Regions from separate parts of the Streptomyces sp. GB4-14 genome, predicted to be linked through region 2. Evidence: riboswitches for the same ligand, from Rfam matches in the RefSeq annotation. Region 2 holds a riboswitch; each other region holds the start of a gene.

Region 1 (6,086 bases), 2.5 Mb from region 2:
ACTGCCCGTACGCCACGGCCTGCGCGAGCGCCCGCACGGCACGCTCGGCGGCGGGGTAGGCGGGGATGGGGTGGGCGCCCTCGGGGGGTGGCACGGGAGCGGGCGCGCCCCTGCCGTCCGCCTCGGCGCTCTCGTCCGCCCCTGTCCGGGGTTCCGCGCGCTCCCCCGTCGGTGTGCCGCCGGCCGTGGGGACGGGGCCGGAGGCGGCGCCCGGCTGGGGCGCCGTGCTCGTCGCGGCGGACAGGGCCTCCGCGAGGCCGCCCAGCTCGACGTGGACCACGAGGACCGGCTTGGTGGGCTGCTCGGCGGCGGCCGAGCGCAGCGCCTCCGCGAGGGCGGCGTCGCCGACCGAGCCCTCCCCCACCGAGGGGATGGCGGTGACGACGACGGCGTCGGAGGAGTCGTCGGCCAGGGCGCGGGACAGCGCCGCGTGGAAGTCCGCCGCGGAGGCGGCGGTGGTGAGGTCCTGCGGCGGGTGCGGGCGCAGCCCCTCGGCGAGGCAGGCGTCGTAGGTGAGCAGGCCCAGGGACTCGGAGTTGCCGAGGATCGCCACCCGGGGTCCGGCGGGCAGCGGCTGGCGGGCGAGCAGCAGGCCGGCGTCGACCAGTTCGGTGATGGTGTCGACGCGGATCACCCCGGCCTGGCGCAGCAGGGCGGAGACCGTGGCGTGCGGCAGCTGGGTCGCGCGGACGGCGTGCCCGCGCGGGCCCGCCCCGTGGCGCGCGCCCTGCACCACGACCAGCGGCTTGGCGGCGGCGGTGCGGCGGGCGAGGCGGGTGAACTTGCGGGGGTTGCCGATGGACTCCAGGTACATCAGGGCGACATCGGTGTCGGCGTCCTCGTACCAGTACTGCAGGACGTCGTTGCCGGAGACGTCGGCGCGGTTGCCGGAGGAGACGAACGTGGACAGGCCGGTGACACCGGTGACGCCGCCGCCGCGCCGGTGCAGCCGGGACAGCAGCGCGACGCCGATGGCGCCGGACTGGGCGAACAGGCCGATGCGGCCGGCGCGGGGCATGTCGGGGGCGAGCGAGGCGTTGAGCCGTACCTCGGGCGAGGTGTTGATGACGCCGAAGGAGTTCGGTCCGATGATCCGCATGCCGTGTCTGCGGGCCTGCCGGACCAGGGCGCGCTGGCGCTCCTTGCCCCCGGGGCCGGACTCGGCGTAGCCGGCGGAGACCACGACGAGGCCCTGGACGTCGTGCTCGCCGCACTCGGCGACCACCTCGGGGACCCGTTCGGCGGGCACCGCGACGACCGCGAGGTCCACGGGCCCGTCGATGTCACGCACGGAGCGGAAGGCGGGGACGCCGTCGAGTTCCTTCTGTCCCTCCGGCAGCGCCCCGTTGACGGCGTAGAGGCGGCCGGTGAAGCCGCCGTCGCGGATGTTGCCCAGGATGCTGCGTCCGACGCCGCCGGGGGCGCGGCCGGTGCCGATGACGGCGACCGCGCCGGGCGCGAGGAGCCGCTGCACCGAGCGGGCCTCCGCGCGCTGCTCTCGCGCGTACTGCACGGCCAGGGAGCGGTCGGTGGGTTCCAGGTCGAACTCCAGGCGCACCACGCCGTCCTCGAAGCTGCGCTTCTGGGTGTACCCGGCGTCGGTGAACACCTTGATCATCTTGGTGTTGGCGGGCAGCACCTCGGCGGCGAACCGGCGGATGCCGCGCTCCCGGGCGACTGCGGCGATGTGCTCCAGGAGGGCCGAGGCGACGCCCCGGCCCTGGTGGGCGTCCTGCACCAGGAAGGCGACCTCGGCCTCGTCGGCCTCCGCCCCGGTCGCGGGCCGGCCGCCGGCGCCGATGCGGTCGTAGCGCACGGTGCCGATGAAGTCGTCGCCGACGGTCGCCGCGAGCCCGACCCGGTCCACGAAGTCGTGGTGGGTGAAGCGGTGGACGTCCTTGGCGGACAGCCGGGGGTAGGGCGCGAAGAAGCGGTAGTACTTCGACTCGTCGGACACCTGCTCGTAGAAGCTGACCAGGCGCTCGGCGTCGTCGGCGGTGATGGGGCGGATGCGTGCGGTGCCGCCGTCGCGCAGCACCACGTCGGCCTCCCAGTGGGCGGGGTACTCGTGGCGGTCCGACGAGGTCTGCATGGGCCCCAGAGTACGGCTCGCGTCCGACGGCGGCGCGAGGCAGTCTGTGGTGGACGACCGCCGGGCCGAGGCCGCGGCCCGGCGGCCTCGGGGGGCCGTCCCTGACGCCGCTCCGGGCACGCGTCACGATATGGAAGACTGGTCTAGACAACCCTGAACAGTGAAGGGCAGCAACACATGGCTGAGCGCCGCGTCAACGTCGGCTGGGCCGAGGGTCTCCACGCCCGCCCCGCCTCCATCTTCGTCCGAGCCGCCACGGCCGCAGGCGTCCCGGTGACGATCGCCAAGGCCGGGGGCACCCCCGTCAACGCGGCCTCGATGCTGGCCGTCCTGGGCCTGGGCGCCCAGGGCGGCGAGGAGATCGTCCTCGCCTCCGACGCCGAGGGCGCGGACGCCGCCCTGGACCGTCTGGCGAAGCTGGTCGCCGAGGGCCTCGAGGAACTCCCCGAGACCGTCTGAACCGGAATTCCGCACGCGACGGCCGTGCGACACGGAAAGGCCCGCCCCGATCACCGGGCGGGCCTTTCTCTTCCCCATTTCAGGGCAGCAGAAAAACCCCCCGCGATTTCCGCACTCTTTGTATACGGGAACCGTGTTAATGGCGCAGGCCCGTCATGTTTACGGGATGTTGCGAGTTCCTCACACGGTCCGTGCGGACGGCTCGGTCGGCGCCGGAGCCGAACCGCAGCCGGTGCCCGGCGTCCGCCTGCTCGGTGTGCAGCGCCGTCAGGGTCCGCGCCCGCTCGCCGTCGCCGCGCGCCACGGCGTCCACGATCGCGCCGTGCTCCGCCCAGTACGCGACCGGGTCGGAAGGTCCGTCGACCGCGTACATCCAGGCGATCTTGTGCCTGAGCTGGGTCAGCATCGACGTCAGCGCCGGGCTGCCGGAGGCCTGGGCGAGCGTCTCGTGGAACCAGCCGCCCAGCGAGCGGAGGTCGTCGCTGCTGCCCTGACGTGCGCGTTCCTGCCCCAGCCTGACCAGGCCGCGCAGCACTTTCAGATGGGCGTCGGTGCGCCGCTGCGCGGCCCGGGAGGCGCCCAGGGGCTCCAGGAGCCGGCGCATCTCCAGCAGGTCGGCGGCCTCCTGCTCGGTGGGCTCCGCCACGCACGCGCCCGCGTGCCGACGGGTCACCACGAACCCCTCGGCCTCCAGGGTGCGCAGCGCCTCGCGGACGGGGACGCGGGAGACCCCGTAGCGGCGGGCGAGCAGTTCCTCGGTGAGCCGGCTCCCGCGCTCGTAGACACCGGCGACGATGTCGTCCCGGATCGCCGTGCACACCGAGTGCGCGGGAATACGCATGACCGACCTCCGGCTTAATCCCCGTGAAACGTCGACGATTGACGTCCGTTCGTGACTCTATTGCAATCGACGACAATTTCCGACGGCGGACCGGAATCCATACATAATTTTTGGACAGGGGGCGCCCGCACCGACGGGTTCGGAAACGGCGAAAGCCCCGGCTCGCGGAGAGCCGGGGCCCGAAGGCGGGAGGGTGCGCCTCAGATGTTCACGCCGTGCGACCGGAGGTAGGCGACCGGGTCGAGGTCGGAGCCGTACTCGGCGGACATGCGCGCCTCGAAGTGCAGGTGGGCGCCGGTGACGTTGCCGGTGGCGCCGGACAGGCCGATCTGCTCCCCGGCCGCGACCTCCTGGCCCACCGACACCGCGATCGACGACAGGTGCGCGTACTGGGTGTACGTGCCGTCGTGCATCTTGATGACGACCTGATTGCCGTACGCGCCGCCCCAGCCGGCCTCGACGACCGTGCCGACGCCGACGGAGTGGACGGGCGTGCCGCTCGCTGCGTGGAAGTCGATCCCGGTGTGGCTGCCGGACGACCAGATGGCGCCGCCGCTCTGGTACGCGGTCGACACGTACGAGCCGGGGATCGGGGAGACGAAGGTGTTGAGGCGCTTGCGCTCCGCCTCACGCGCGGCGCGCTCCTTCTCGGCACGGGCCTTCTCGGCCTCCTCGGCCGCGCGCTCACGGGCCGCCTCCTCGGCGGCCTTGCGCGCGGCCTCCTGAGCCGCCACGCGGGCGGCCTCGTGCTGGGCGGCGGCCTGGGCGTCGATGCGGTCGGCGACCACGTCGCCCAGGGTGACGACGGGAGTCAGGCCGGTCTGGGCCGAGGCCGGTTCGGCGGCGAGCGCGGGGGCCGCGAGGGTGCCGACGACGCCGGTGCCCGCGAGGGCCGCGACGCCCGCGGCGCGGGCGGTGCCGCGCTGGACGCGGCTGGGACGACGGTGCTTCCCGGTGGCGCGGGTGAACGCCATGTACAAGCTGGTCCTTTCCTTCCCTCTCGCCTACCGGGTTAGCTGACGGGTTCGGAGCAGGAAGGTCTCCTACGGACCCCCTCGCGACACGCGCGGGCGTCCGATTCACCCCAGGGACTTCATGTGGGTCCCCGGCTCCCCTGGCTCGCGCCGTACGGGGACTCGGCGATGACTGTCCGGTGCCGCGGATGCGGCGCACTGCCCGACGAACAGCCCGCATGAAACTAAGCGGGACGCCTCGCAATCCCCAAACGGTTCCCGGGTTTTGTAGCGCATCCCACACGGCAGACAGGCAACCTCCGCCCCAATTCGGGCATAAGGGAGCCCCGGTGACGTACCCGTCACCGGGGCTCCCGCGCGCGTGCGTCCCGCCGCGGCCCTACTCGGCCGTCACGACGGTGACTTCGCCGATGCCGAGCGCCTCCACGGGCGCCTTGATCTGCGCCGCGTCGCCGACGAGCACGGTCACCAGACGGTCCACCGGGAAGGCGTTCACCACCGCCGCCGTGGCCTCCACGGTGCCGGTCGCCGCCAACTGCCGGTACAGGTCGGCCTGGTAGTGGTCCGGCAGGTGCTGCTCGACCTGGTCGGCCAGCGTGCTCGCGACGGCCGCGGCGGTCTCGTACTTGAGCGGCGCCACGCCCACCAGGTTCTGCACGGCGACGTCCCGCTCCTCGTCGGTGAGGCCCTCGGCGGCCAGCGTGCGCAGCACGGTCCACAGGTCGTCCAGCGCCGGGCCGGTGTTGGGGGTGTCGACCGAGCCGCTGATGGCCAGCATAGACGCGCCCGTGCCGTCAGGGGCCGAGCGGAGCACCTGGCCGAACGCCCGTACGCCGTAGGTGTATCCCTTCTCCTCGCGCAGGACGCGGTCCAGACGGGAGGTCAGGGTGCCGCCGAGGCAGTACGTGCCGAGCACCTGCGCGGGCCACACCCGGTCGTGCCGGTCCGGGCCGGTACGGCCGATCAGCAGCTGCGTCTGCACGGCGCCGGGCCGGTCCACGACGACCACGCGCCCGGTGTCGTCCGCGACCACCGGCGGTACGGGCCGCGGCTGCGCCTGGGAGCCCGTCCAGGCGCCCAGGGTGTCGGCGAGCAGCGCGTCCAGGTCGACGCCGGTGAGGTCGCCGACCACCACGGCGGTCGCCGTGGCCGGGCGGACGTGCTTCTCGTAGAAGCCGCGCACCGCCGCGGAGTCGATGCGCGCGACGGTCTCCTCGGTGCCCTGGCGCGGGCGGGACATGCGCGCGCTCGCCGGGAACAGCTCCTTGGCGAGCTCCTTCGCGGCGCGGCGGGACGGGTTCGCCAGCTCGTGCGGGATCTCGTCGAGGCGGTTGCGGACCAGCCGCTCGATCTCACTGTCGGCGAAGGCGGGCGCGCGCAGGGCGTCGGCGACCAGTCCGAGCCCCTTGGGGAGCCGCGAGGCCGGCACCTCGAGGCTGAGGCGGACGCCGGGGTGGTCGGCGTGCGCGTCGAGGGTGGCGCCACAGCGCTCCAGCTCGGCGGCGAACTCCTCGGCGGAGTGCTTGTCGGTGCCCTCGGAGAAGGCGCGCGCCATGATGGTGGCGACGCCGTCCAGGCCCTCCGGCTCCGCGTCCAGGGGCGCGTCGAGGACCACCTCGACGGCGACGACCTGCTGGCCGGGGCGGTGGCAGCGCAGCACCGTCAGGCCGTTGTCGAGGGCGCCGCGCTCGGGGGCCGGGAAGGCCCAGGGCTTGGCCTC
Region 2 (6,086 bases):
TCGCCCGCGGGCACGTCAGGTAGTACAGCGTCGGGAAGGGCGTGCCGTCGGGCAGCCGCGGCGCGGTCTCCACGACGTCCGGCTGCCCGCAGGGACAGCGGTGCGCGATGGCGCGCAGCCCGCGCGGGGGCCGGCCGAGCTGCTGCTTGAAGGCCTCGACGTCCGCGTCGGTGGGCTCGGTACGCGGGGTCGTGGGCGGAGGGGTGTCCATACGTGTCTTTCTGCGGTGTTCCGTCGGGTCACTGGGCGGCGGCGTCGGCCTTGTCGACGCCGTCCCAGACGTTGGCGTACCAGGGACGGTCGGCGGCCCGGAGGTCGCCGCGCGTGGTGTCGGCGCCGGCCGGGTCGACGACGATGTAGCCGGTCTCCCCCGGCATGACGTAGTGCAGGCGCCTGCGGATCTCCTGCTCGGCGTAGGCGTCGTCCTGCCAGCGGGCCTTGAGGTCGCGCAGCCGTTCGACCCGGCGGCGGGTCTCGTCCTGCTCCTTCTGCAGGTCGGCGATCTCCGCGCGCTGGGAGACGTACTGCCGCATCGGGTAGGCGAGGGCCACGACCAGGGAGCAGAGGACCAGGGCGAGCAGGGCCGCGCGGCCGGTCAGCCGTGAGCGGCGGGCCTGCCGCTTGGTCTGCGAGCGGTAGACCCGGGCCGCGGTCTGCTCACCGATCAGCCGGATCCTGGTCGCGGTGGAGAAACGGTCCCGGTCCTTCACCGCCATGTTCCCGCCTCTCGTTCGGTCTCATACACGCGTACGTCCCCGCACACGGTACGGGACCGGGTACGGGGACGTACGTACGACGCTTCCTGCGGGGGCGAGGTCAGCCCCTGCTGTGCCTACTGGTTCGCAGCGCGGAACCGGGGGAAGGCGCTGCGGCCGGCGTACACCGCGGCGTCGTCGAGGATCTCCTCGATGCGCAGCAGCTGGTTGTACTTGGCGACGCGCTCGGAGCGGGCCGGGGCGCCGGTCTTGATCTGGCCGCAGTTGGTGGCGACGGCGAGGTCGGCGATGGTGACGTCCTCGGTCTCGCCGGAGCGGTGGGACATCATGCACTTGAAGCCGTTGCGCTGGGCCAGCTCGACGGCGTCCAGGGTCTCGGTGAGCGAGCCGATCTGGTTCACCTTCACCAGCAGGGCGTTGGCGGCGCCCTCCTCGATGCCGCGGGCCAGGCGCTCCGGGTTGGTGACGAACAGGTCGTCGCCGACGAGCTGGACCTTGTCGCCGAGCTTGTCGGTGATGGTCTTCCAGCCCTCCCAGTCGTCCTCGAACAGCGGGTCCTCGATGGACACGAGCGGGTACGCGTCGACGAGCTCCGCGTAGTACTCGGTCATCTCGGCCGCCGAGCGCTCCTTGCCCTCGAAGGTGTAGACGCCGTCCTTGTAGAACTCGGAGGCGGCCACGTCGAGGGCGAGGGCGATCTGCTCGCCGGGGGTGTAACCGGCTTCCTTGATGGCCTCGAGGATGAGGTCGAGGGCCTCGCGGTTGGAGCCGAGGTTCGGGGCGAAGCCGCCCTCGTCGCCCAGACCGGTGGCCAGGCCCTTGCCCTTCAGCACCTTCTTGAGGGTGTGGTAGACCTCGGCGCCCCAGCGCAGGGCCTCGGAGAAGGACTCCGCGCCGATCGGGGCGATCATGAACTCCTGGATGTCCACGTTGGAGTCGGCGTGCGAGCCGCCGTTCAGGATGTTCATCATCGGCACCGGCAGCAGGTGCGCGTTCGGGCCGCCCAGGTAGCGGAACAGCGGCAGGTCGCTGGCCTCGGAGGCGGCGTGCGCGACGGCGAGCGAGACGCCGAGGATGGCGTTGGCGCCGAGCGAGCCCTTGTTGTCGGTGGCGTCCAGGTCGAACATCGCCTGGTCGATCAGGCGCTGCTCGGTGGCGTCGTAGCCGACGAGCTCCGGGCCGATCTGCTCGATGACGGCCAGGACGGCCTTCTCGACGCCCTTGCCCAGGTAACGGCCGGCGTCGCCGTCACGGAGTTCGATGGCCTCGAAGGCGCCGGTGGAGGCGCCGGACGGGACGGCGGCACGACCCGTGCTGCCGTCGTCGAGGCCGACCTCGACCTCGACCGTGGGGTTGCCTCGGGAGTCCAGGATTTCCCGGGCTACGACGACGTCGATGGACGGCACGAGCATCTCCTTCTTGGGATGTGACGCGGGTGAGCGGGGCCGCGGGGGCCCTGCGGGTCCGAGCCTAACCGGCTCCGGGCGATCGGCCATCTCGCCGCCCGCCTCATGGACAGAACCGAGAATAGATTGTTTCCGGACGGAACAAAGCCGGTTCGGGAAACCGTGACCGGAACGCGTCCGGACATGACCCCGCCCCGGTGCGTACGGGGGAAGAAACGCACCGGGGCGGGGAGCCCGTGGGGACGGGGAGGGACCTGGCGGTCGCTGCTTACTTGAGGTGCAGCTGCTGGCCCGGGTAGATGAGATCGGCGTCGTCGACGATGTCGTCGTTCAGCTCGAACAGCTTCGCCCAGCCGCCCTTGACCTCGTGCTCCGCGGCGATGGAGCTGAGGGTGTCACCCTTGACGACCTTGTACTCGCCGTCGCCCTTCTCGACCTTCTTGCCGGTCGGGGTGGTCACGGTCTTCTTCTCGGCCTTCTGCTCGGCCGGGGCGGCCGGGGCGGCCTGGCGCTCGGCGGAGCGGGAGGCCTTCTGCTCGCTCTCACGCGACTCGGTCGAGCCGGACTCCTGCGAGGAGCCCTCGGCGGAGCCGCCGTCGTAGGAGGCGTTGGACAGGCCGGTGCCGCAGACCGGCCAGGCGCCCTTGCCCTGGCCCGCGAGGACCTTCTCGGCGATCTCGATCTGCTGGGCCTTGGAGGCCTGGTCGGCGGTGGCGGCGTACTGCGTGCCGCCGTACGCGGCCCAGGTGGAGGCGGAGAACTGCAGACCGCCGTAGTAACCGTTGCCGGTGTTGATGGACCAGTTGCCGCCGGACTCGCACTGGGCGACGGCGTCCCACTCGGACGCGGTGGCCGCGGAGGCGGTGCCGGACGCCATCAGCGGGCCGGCGACGGCGGCGCCGGCGACACCGGCGATGGCGATGGCGCGAGTGGCCTTGGACGGACGACGGTGCTTGCCCTTGCCGGAAAACAGCATGGATGGATCCCCTCACCGACGCCTACGAGGTGAGCTGTCGGGTTCGGGCCGGTTGAGTTGCCCGGCCACGTCCCTCCCGGGACGCGGCTTCACCCCGAGCCGTACCGGACGTCAACCGTCCGGTCGCGGCACTTACCTGGGTCCCCCGCTCCTGCCTACGGCGCATGACGCGACGACTGTTCCCGTGCTGCCACTGGCAGGATTCGGCGTGGCGGCAGCCGGGGCCCGCGGTGGCGAGCGGTCACGACCGTAAGCACGTGATCGACGGAATTTCAAAGATGATCAGGGCCTCTGAGACCTATCTCTCACAGTCCTTATTACGGACATTCAGCCCTTATCGCTCCGTCAACTGCCGCCGTCCGCAGGCGTCTTCGACCGCCCGTTTCCTACCGCTATTCGGCGGTCTCGGCGTCCACCAGGAGCCGCTGGCCAGGCAGGATGAGGTCCGGGTCGTCGCCGATGACCTGCTGGTTCTCCACGTAGAGCGCCGTCCATCCGCCGGTCAGGGCAAGGGAGTCGGCGATGGAGGCCAGGCTGTCGCCGTTCTGGACGGTGTAGCGGTCGTCGGCGATGCCGGCGGGCGTGTCCACGGAGGGCGAGGCGTGCCGGCCGGACGACGGGGTCCCGGCGTCGGCGGTCGCGTCCTCCTGCGCGCTGGGACCGCGGTGACGGCCCGAGCCGCTGTCCTCGGACCCGGTGACGGCCGAAGAACCGGTACTCTGCCCCGACTTGTCCGACTCGTCACCTTCGGGGGTGGCGGAGGCGGAGGCGGACGGGGAGGCGGAGGCGCCGGCGTCCGCGCCACTCTTGACCTCACCGGACGAACCGGACGTGGCCGACGGAGAGGGGGAAGCGGACGAATCACCGGATTCCGGCGAACCGGACGGTGTGCCGGTGCCGCCGGTCCCGGAGTCGTCCCGGTCCGTACCGTCCGGCACGCCCGGGTCGACGTTCGGGGACGCGGTGTCCTGGTTCAGACCCGTGAGCAGGCCGCAGGCGCGCCACTTGCCGACCCCCTGGTCGGCGAGGATCCTCTCGGCCACGGTGATCTGCTGGTTGCGGCTGGCCTCGTCGGCGCTGGGCGCGAACTCCAGGCCGCCGTAGTTCTCCCAGTCGTCCTGGGTCAACTGCAGGCCGCCGTAGTAGCCGTTGCCGGTGTTCTGGCTCCAGGAGCCGCCGCTCTCGCACTCCGCGACCCGGTCCCAGGTCTCACCGTCCGCCGCGCTGGCGGCGCCCGCCCCGAGGAGCGGGATCGCGATCGCGGAGCCGGTCACCCCGGCGGCGACGAGCAGAGCCGGAGCCTGGCGGGGGCGACGGTGTCGGCCGTTCCCGGAGAGCATGCGGAAGCCTTTCACTCGGCAGCAAGGACCGGCACGGGCGAGCAAAACCTTGCGGCGCGCCGTACTTGATGGGTGAACGTATAGGCAGTCGATCACTTGTCACAAGTTCATGCCGTGCAGATCACATGGAGATCACAGAGTTGAGCATGTCTCAGGTTTCCGCGCGTCGGCCCCCGGGCACGGACAGGAAGGTCAGGTGTGTCCTGAACTCCGCCCTGAACGCGGAGGGGAGAATTCCACCGGAAGCGTGCGGAGTCCCCGCATGATGAGGCCGCCGCGCCAGCGCAGTTCGGCCGGATCCGCGGCGAGCCGGAGGTCCGGAAGGCGCGTCAGAAGCGTGGCGAGCGCGGTCTGCCCCTCCAGGCGCGCGAGCGGGGCGCCCAGGCAGTAGTGGATGCCGTGCCCGTACCCCAGGTGCTGGTTGTCGCGGCGGCCCAGGTCCAGGGTGTCCGGGTCGGTGAACCGCTCCGGGTCCCGGTCGGCCGCGGCCAGCACGACGAGCACCGGGTCGCCGGTCTCGATCCGCTGCCCGCCGATGACGACCGGTTCCGTGGCGAACCGCCAGGTCGCCAGCTCCACCGGGCCGTCGTAGCGGAGCAGTTCCTCCACCCCGGTCGCCAGCAGCCCGCGGTCCCCCTCGGCCAGCGCCCGCTGCAGACGCTCCCGCTGCCCGGGGTGCGTGAGCAGGGCGTAGGTGCCGTTGCCGATCAGGTTGACCGTCGTCTCGAAGCCGGCGAAGAGGAGGATGAACGCCATCGCGGCGGCCTCGTTCTCCGTGAGGTGCTCGCCGTGGTCGGAGGCGCGGATCAGACCGGAGATGAGGTCCTCGCCGGGGGCGGGCTCGGCGGGCAGCGCCTGACGCTTGCGGTGGATCAGCTCGGCGAGGTAGGCGCGCATCTTCTTCACCGACCGCGCCACCCCGCCGCGCGGGCCGCCGCCGTGACGGATCATCATGCCCGCCCAGTCCCGGAAGTCGTCCTGGTCCTCGCGCGGGACGCCGAGCAGGTCGCAGATGGCGTAGATGGGGAGGGGGAAGGCGAAGTCGTGGATGAGATCGGCGGTGCCGCCGCCGTTCGTCGTGAAACGGTCGATGAGGTCGTCCGTGAGTTCCTGCACGCGGGGGGCGAACTCGGCCACGCGGCGCGGGGTGAACGCCTTGCTGACCAGGCGGCGGAGGCGGGTGTGGTCCGGGGGGTCGATGTTCAGCAGGTGCGTCATGAGGTCGGCCTGCCGCTCGCCCGGGATGCCGGTCTTGCCCTTCGCGTGCGCGGGCTCGTCGTGGTGCGCGGGGTTCTTCGACAGACGGTTGTCGGCGAGGGTCTGACGGGCGTCGGCGTAACGGGTGACCAGCCAGGCGTCGACGCCGCTGGGCAGCTTCGTCTTGTGCACGGGGGCGTGCTCGCGGAGCCAGGCGTAGGCGGGGTAGGGGTTGGCCGCGAACTCCCATGTGAACAGGTCGGGGGCCGGGGAGGGGGGTGACTGGTCACGCATGGGGTGACCCTAACGGGCCGGGGATTCGGGGCCGCGGGCCCGTGCGGGTGGGTGGGGGCTGGGCGCGCAGTTCCCCGCGCCCCTGGAAGGGGGTGGCTCGCACCGCGAGTATGTGCGGGTCCGCGGGACTTGCTCGCGCCGTTCCCCGCGCCCCTTC
Region 3 (6,086 bases), 1.5 Mb from region 2:
GTCACGGTCATCACCGCGACCCGGCCCGAGGTGGTGCTGCTCGACGTGCACCTGCCCGGGGGCGGCGGTGTGGAGGTGCTGCGGCGCTGCACGCCGTTGATGGGCGACCCGGAGCGGCCGGTGCGTTTCCTCGCGCTGTCCGTGTCGGACGCGGCGGAGGACGTCATCGGCGTCATCCGGGCCGGGGCGCGCGGCTACGTCACCAAGACGATCACGGGTGCCGACCTGATCGACTCGATCTTCCGGGTGCAGGAGAACGACGCGGTGTTCTCGCCGCGGCTGGCCGGGTTCGTGCTGGACGCCTTCGCGTCGACGGACGCCCCGCCGGTGGACGAGGACCTGGACCGCCTCACCCAGCGCGAGCGGGAGGTGCTGCGGCTGATCGCCCGGGGCTACGCGTACAAGGAGATCGCCAAGCAGCTGTTCATCTCGGTGAAGACGGTGGAGTCGCACGTCTCCGCGGTGCTGCGCAAGCTGCAGCTGTCCAACCGCCATGAGCTGACCCGCTGGGCGACGGCGCGGCGGCTCGTCTGAGCCGCCCGAACCGCCCGGCCGGCTGTGCCCGGTCACACCACGCGTGTCGCCCCCGCGAACGGCATCTGGTCGACGGGGGCCACGCGGACCGGGGCCGAGGGGTTCGGGGCGTGGATCATCTGCCCGTTGCCGATGTAGAGGCCGACGTGGCTGATGCCCGAGTAGAAGAACACCAGGTCTCCGGGGAGAAGTTCGGAGCGGGAGACCCGGCGGCCCGCGTCGATCTGCGCGTACGTCGTGCGCGGCAGGGAGACGCCGGCGGAGCGGTACGCGGCCAGCACGAGGCCCGAGCAGTCGAAGGCGTCGGGGCCGGTCGCGCCCCACACGTAAGGGCTGCCGAGCTTCTGGTGGGCGTAGGCGACGGCCTGCGCGGCGCGCGCATTCGGCGCCTGCGACAGGGCGGCGGCGTCCCGGACCGTACCGCCGGCCGAGCGGGCGGCGCGGCCGGAGCCGCCGGTGATCCGGACGCGCTCCTCGGGTGACATCCGCGACAGCGCCTGGCGGGCGGCGGACAGCTTCTCGGTGACCGTCCTCTTGTGACGCTCGAGTTCGGCCCGGCGGGTGGTGAGCGTCTTCACCTCGACGCGGGCCGCGCCGCGCAGCTTCTCGATCTCCCGGAGCCGGGCGCGCACCCGGCCCAGTTCGGCGTGGTGGCGGCTGCCGGCGCGTTCGGCGAGGGCCGCGCCGTCGAGGTAGGCGTCGGGGTCGTCGGACAGCATCAGCCGCAGGGCGGGGTCGAGGCCGCCGGCGCGGTACTGCGCCGCCGCGACCGTGCCCAACGCCTCCCGGGCCTTGTTGAGCCGTGCCTGGGCGCGGGCCGTCTCGTCCTGGAGGTCGCGCAGCCGCTGCCGCGCCGAATCCGCCTTCTCCTTCGCGCCGTTGTACTTCTCGGTGGCGACCTCGGCCTCGCGGTACAGGCGGCTGACGTCGGCGCCGGGTGGCGTCGGCCGCGGAGCCGCGTGTCCCGCTCCGTCGAAGCCGGCCGCGGCGGCCGCTCCCGCGAGGACCACGGTGGCGGCCGCACGGGCCGTGGTGCCGCCCACCGTGTGCTGCCGTGACCTGCGGTGCGCTGCCACCCTCGAAGCCGTCCTTCCCACCGACGCCCGCCGTGGCCGGACGACTGCCCGGCGGTCCGGCGGCGGGGTGACAGGGGAGCCGTCCGCCGCCGGACCCTTTCCTCGGCGGAGGTGTCCGGCCGCCGCTCCTGGCCCGAGCGGCGATGCGGAGCCGGTCACCTGGGGCAGGACGCTAGGCCCGGCCGCGCGGAGCGGGACACGGGTTGTGCGGAACTGTTGCCCACGGACCGCCGGGTGACCGTAAGTGACCGTAGTGCCGCACACCGCGGCTCGCTCTCACTCAGGGTGATGACCGATGTGGTGAAGGCGGGAAGGATGAGGGCGGCGGAATGCTATGGGACGCCCCTGGCTAGGCTCCGGCCTCATGGACGTACTCATCCACATCTTCGTCGGTCTGCACATCATCGGCATCGCGTCGCTGCTCGGCGGTTTCCTCACCCAGATGAAGGCGATGGGCGCGGGCACCGCCCGCTTCGTCCCCGCGATGCTGCACGGCGCGCTGACGATGCTGGTCACCGGCGTGATCCTGGTGGGTCTCAACCAGGCCCAGGACCACTCCGTGGACAACATCAAGATCGGCGTGAAGCTGGCGCTGCTGATCGTGATCCTCGGCCTGGTCTACGTGAAGCGGGACGAGGAGAAGGTGGACAAGGGCGTCTTCGGCCTGGTCGGTCTGCTGACCGTGGCGAACATCTTCATCGCGGTCCTCTGGACCTGAGCCCCCGCCCCGGAACGCCGGGCCCCCGCCGTCGACGCGAGACCGCCGGCCGAGCCGTCACAGGGCCGGCCGGCGGTTTCGTGTCCGCGCGTCGAGGGGTCCGTCAGGCCGGGCGGACGATGCTGTGGATCGCGGAGTCGCCGTCGTAGTAGACCGACTCCTCGCGGACGTACGTGCCCGGCTTCGGGGCGTGGATCATCATGCCGTTGCCGATGTAGATGCCCACGTGGGTGACGTCGTCGTAGAAGAAGACGAGGTCACCGGGTTGGGCCTGGGACACCGGGACGGTGGTGCCCGCGTTCACCTGGTCGTACGTGGTGCGCGGCAGGGAGACGCCGGCGGCCTTCCAGGCGGCCTGGGTCAGCCCCGAGCAGTCGTAGGAGCCGGGGCCGGTCGCGCCCCAGACGTACGGCTTGCCGATCTGCGCGCGGGCGAAGGCGAGGGCCTTCTCGGCCTTGGTGCCGTACGACGAGGCGGCCGGCGGGGTCCCGGTCGAGCCCGTGGACCCGGCCTCGGAGCCCTCCGAGGCGCCGCCGCCCTGCTGCGCGGCCTCCTCGCGGGCCTGCTCCTGCTCCGCCTGCTGCCGGGCCAGCTCCGCGGCCTTGCGGGCGGCCTCCTCCTGCTTGCGCCTCTCGATCGCGGCGAGCCGCGCCTTCTCCTCGGCGGTCAGCTTCGACAGGAGTTCGCGCGCGTCGGCGAGCTTCTTCTGGACGGTGGCCTTGGCCGTCTTCAGGTCGCCCTGCGTCTCGGTGAGCGTGCGGAGGCTCTCGGTGGCCTCCTGCCGCTTCTTCATGGTCTCGGTCTGCCGGGTGACGTAGTCGTCCACCGCCGCCTTCTGGCGGCCGGTCATCCGGTCCAGCACCTGACGCTGGTCGAAGATGTCCTGCGGGGTCTCCGCGAGCAGGAACGTCGCGGTGTCGGGCAGGCCCGCGCCGGTGCGGTACTGGGCGGCCGCGTACGAGCCCAGCTCGGCCCGTGCCTCGTTCAGCTTCTGCGTGCGCTGCGCCACGTCGTCGAGGAGGGTGTCGACGCGCTTGCGCTGCTTGGTGGTCTGCTCCTTGGCCGCGTTGTACTTCTCGGTCGCCGACTCGGCCTGGCGGTAGAGGTCGCCGACCTTCTTCTCGACCTCCTCCAGGCTCGGCCGGTCCTCGCCCGGAGCGGCGTCGGCGGTCTGGGAGAGCAGGGCCACGGAGGTGAGCGCGGCCGTGGCGAGGGCCGGGGTGCGTATGCCTGCCACGCGCGTGCCCGGGGTGCGCGACTTGCGGTGCGACGCCAAGGGAGGCGACTCCTTCCAGTGCTCCGCCTACCGGGTTAGCTGTCGGGTTCGGGCGAGTGGCTGGAAGGGTTGCCCTACGGCCTGCTCCGAAGAGTGGGCCGATTCACCCCAGGTCTCGGTGGGTCCCCGGATCCGGCTGCCACGGCGGACAGTGACGGACTCGGCGGGGGCCGCACGGTCCGGCGAGGTTCGCCGGCGGGGGACGAGCGGCCCGGACCGCACGGTAGCCAACTGGTGTGGCCCTTGTGAAGGTTGATGGGTGATATGCCCGATACATTTTCGTGACCTTCCCGTGGATGTCACGCAGGGTGAGTCGGTGACCGTGGAGGGTGCCCGCCCCGGCGCCCCCGGGAAGGGCCGGGGGATGTTTCCGGGGCGGCCCCGGGTTGTCGGTGGAGCGCCCTAGACTCGGAGAGCGATGAGCAGCCTCTTTGACGACAGCTTCCTGGCGGACCTCCAGGCCCAGCGCGGCCCGGCGGACGAGCCCCCGCCGCCGCCCGAGGACGAGCACGCCCCGGAGCCCCTGCCGGACGACCTGTTCGGCGGGAAGTTCGACGTGCCCCCGGAGCGGGACTCCTACTACCGGGACGGCGCCCCCCGCCCGGTGATCGACTCCGCCGCGCTGCTGGAGGGGCTGAACGACAACCAGCGCGCCGCGGTCGTGCACTCCGGCTCCCCCCTGCTCATCGTCGCGGGAGCCGGGTCCGGCAAGACCCGCGTGCTCACCCATCGCATCGCCTACCTGCTCGCCGAGCGGGACGTCCACCCGGGCCAGATCCTCGCGATCACCTTCACCAACAAGGCCGCGGGCGAGATGAAGGAGCGCGTCGAACAGCTCGTCGGCCCCCGGGCGAACGCGATGTGGGTCATGACCTTCCACAGCGCGTGCGTCCGCATCCTGCGCCGCGAGTCCAAGAAGCTCGGCTTCACCTCGTCCTTCTCGATCTACGACGCCGCCGACTCCAAGCGCCTGATGGCCCTCGTCTGCCGCGACCTGGACCTCGACCCCAAGCGCTTCCCGCCGAAGTCCTTCAGCGCCAAGATCAGCAACCTGAAGAACGAGCTGATCGACGAGGAGGACTTCGCCGCGCAGGCCACGGACGGGTTCGAGAAGACCCTCGCCCAGGCCTACGCGCTGTACCAGTCGCGCCTGCGCGAGGCGAACGCGCTGGACTTCGACGACCTGATCATGACGACGGTCAATCTGCTCCGCGCCTTCCCCGACGTCGCCGAGCACTACCGCCGCCGCTTCCGGCACGTCCTGGTCGACGAGTACCAGGACACCAACCACGCCCAGTACGCCCTGGTGCGCGAGCTGGTCGGGGGCGCCTCGGAGCACCCCGTCGACGTCCCGCCGGAGGCCGAGGTGCCGCCCGCCGAGCTGTGCGTGGTGGGTGACGCCGACCAGTCCATCTATGCCTTCCGCGGCGCGACGATCCGCAACATCCTCCAGTTCGAGGAGGACTACCCGGACGCGACGACGATCCTGCTGGAGCAGAACTACCGCTCCACGCAGACGATCCTGTCCGCCGCCAACGCCGTCATCGAGCGCAACGAGTCCCGCCGCCCGAAGAACCTGTGGACCAACGCCGGCACCGGCGCGCTCATCACCGGCTACGTCGCCGACACGGAGCACGACGAGGCGCAGTTCGTCGCCGACGAGATAGACCGCCTCACGGACGCGGGCGAGGCCAAGGCCGGCGACGTCGCCGTCTTCTACCGCACCAACGCACAGTCCCGTGTCTTCGAGGAGATCTTCATCCGCGTCGGCCTGCCGTACAAGGTCGTCGGCGGCGTCCGCTTCTACGAGCGCAAGGAGGTCCGGGACGTTCTGGCCTACCTGCGGGTGCTGGCCAACCCGGAGGACTCGGTGCCGCTGCGCCGCATCCTCAACGTCCCCAAGCGCGGCATCGGCGACCGCGCCGAGGCCATGATCGACGCGCTCGCCCAGCGGGAGAAGATCAGCTTCCCGCAGGCGCTGCGCCGCGTCGACGAGGCGTACGGCATGGCCGCCCGGTCGGCGAACGCGGTCAAGCGGTTCAACACGCTGATGGAGGACCTCCGTACGGTCGTCGAGTCGGGGGCGGGGCCGGCGACGGTCCTCGAAGCCATCCTCGAACGCACCGGCTACCTCGCCGAGTTGCAGGCGTCCACCGATCCGCAGGACGAGACCCGCATCGAGAACCTGCAGGAACTCGCGGCCGTCGCCCTGGAGTTCGAGCAGGAGCGCGGCGAGGGCGAGACCGGCACGCTGGCAGACTTCCTCGAGCAGGTCGCCCTGGTCGCCGACTCCGACCAGATCCCCGACGAGGAGGACGGCGACGGCGTCATCACGCTGATGACCCTCCACACCGCCAAGGGTCTGGAGTTCCCGGTCGTCTTCCTCACCGGCATGGAGGACGGCGTCTTCCCGCACATGCGCGCCCTCGGCCAGACCAAGGAGCTGGAGGAGGAGCGCCGCCTGGCGTACGTCGGCATCACG

The links. Region 2 has a riboswitch for cyclic di-AMP ahead of ELQ39_RS19055 (transglycosylase family protein). Riboswitches for the same ligand answer to the same signal wherever they lie in the genome.
Region 1: another riboswitch for cyclic di-AMP. It lies ahead of ELQ39_RS07420 (M23 family metallopeptidase); the one in region 2 lies ahead of ELQ39_RS19055 (transglycosylase family protein).
Region 3: another riboswitch for cyclic di-AMP. It lies ahead of ELQ39_RS11910 (C40 family peptidase); the one in region 2 lies ahead of ELQ39_RS19055 (transglycosylase family protein).

Annotation. Positions count from the first base shown of each region.
Region 1 is NZ_RZHO01000002.1:1,385,334-1,391,419, forward strand. Features, by position in the region: gene ELQ39_RS07405 (bifunctional acetate--CoA ligase family protein/GNAT family N-acetyltransferase) at 1-2,092, opposite strand, end outside; gene ELQ39_RS07410 (HPr family phosphocarrier protein) at 2,270-2,551, shown strand; gene ELQ39_RS07415 (GntR family transcriptional regulator) at 2,688-3,392, opposite strand; gene ELQ39_RS07420 (M23 family metallopeptidase) at 3,593-4,366, opposite strand; cyclic di-AMP (ydaO/yuaA leader) riboswitch at 4,379-4,544, opposite strand; gene ELQ39_RS07425 (M16 family metallopeptidase) at 4,746-6,086, opposite strand, start outside.
Region 2 is NZ_RZHO01000002.1:3,853,937-3,860,022, reverse strand. Features, by position in the region: gene ELQ39_RS19070 (DUF501 domain-containing protein) at 1-211, opposite strand, end outside; gene ELQ39_RS19065 (FtsB family cell division protein) at 240-716, opposite strand; gene eno (phosphopyruvate hydratase) at 833-2,122, opposite strand; gene ELQ39_RS19055 (transglycosylase family protein) at 2,391-3,098, opposite strand; cyclic di-AMP (ydaO/yuaA leader) riboswitch at 3,103-3,271, opposite strand; gene ELQ39_RS19050 (transglycosylase family protein) at 3,491-4,438, opposite strand; gene ELQ39_RS19045 (cytochrome P450 family protein) at 4,631-5,929, opposite strand.
Region 3 is NZ_RZHO01000002.1:2,388,681-2,394,766, reverse strand. Features, by position in the region: gene ELQ39_RS11925 (LuxR C-terminal-related transcriptional regulator) at 1-534, shown strand, start outside; gene ELQ39_RS11920 (C40 family peptidase) at 567-1,610, opposite strand; gene ELQ39_RS11915 (hypothetical protein) at 1,975-2,328, shown strand; gene ELQ39_RS11910 (C40 family peptidase) at 2,432-3,604, opposite strand; cyclic di-AMP (ydaO/yuaA leader) riboswitch at 3,612-3,780, opposite strand; gene pcrA (DNA helicase PcrA) at 4,023-6,086, shown strand, end outside.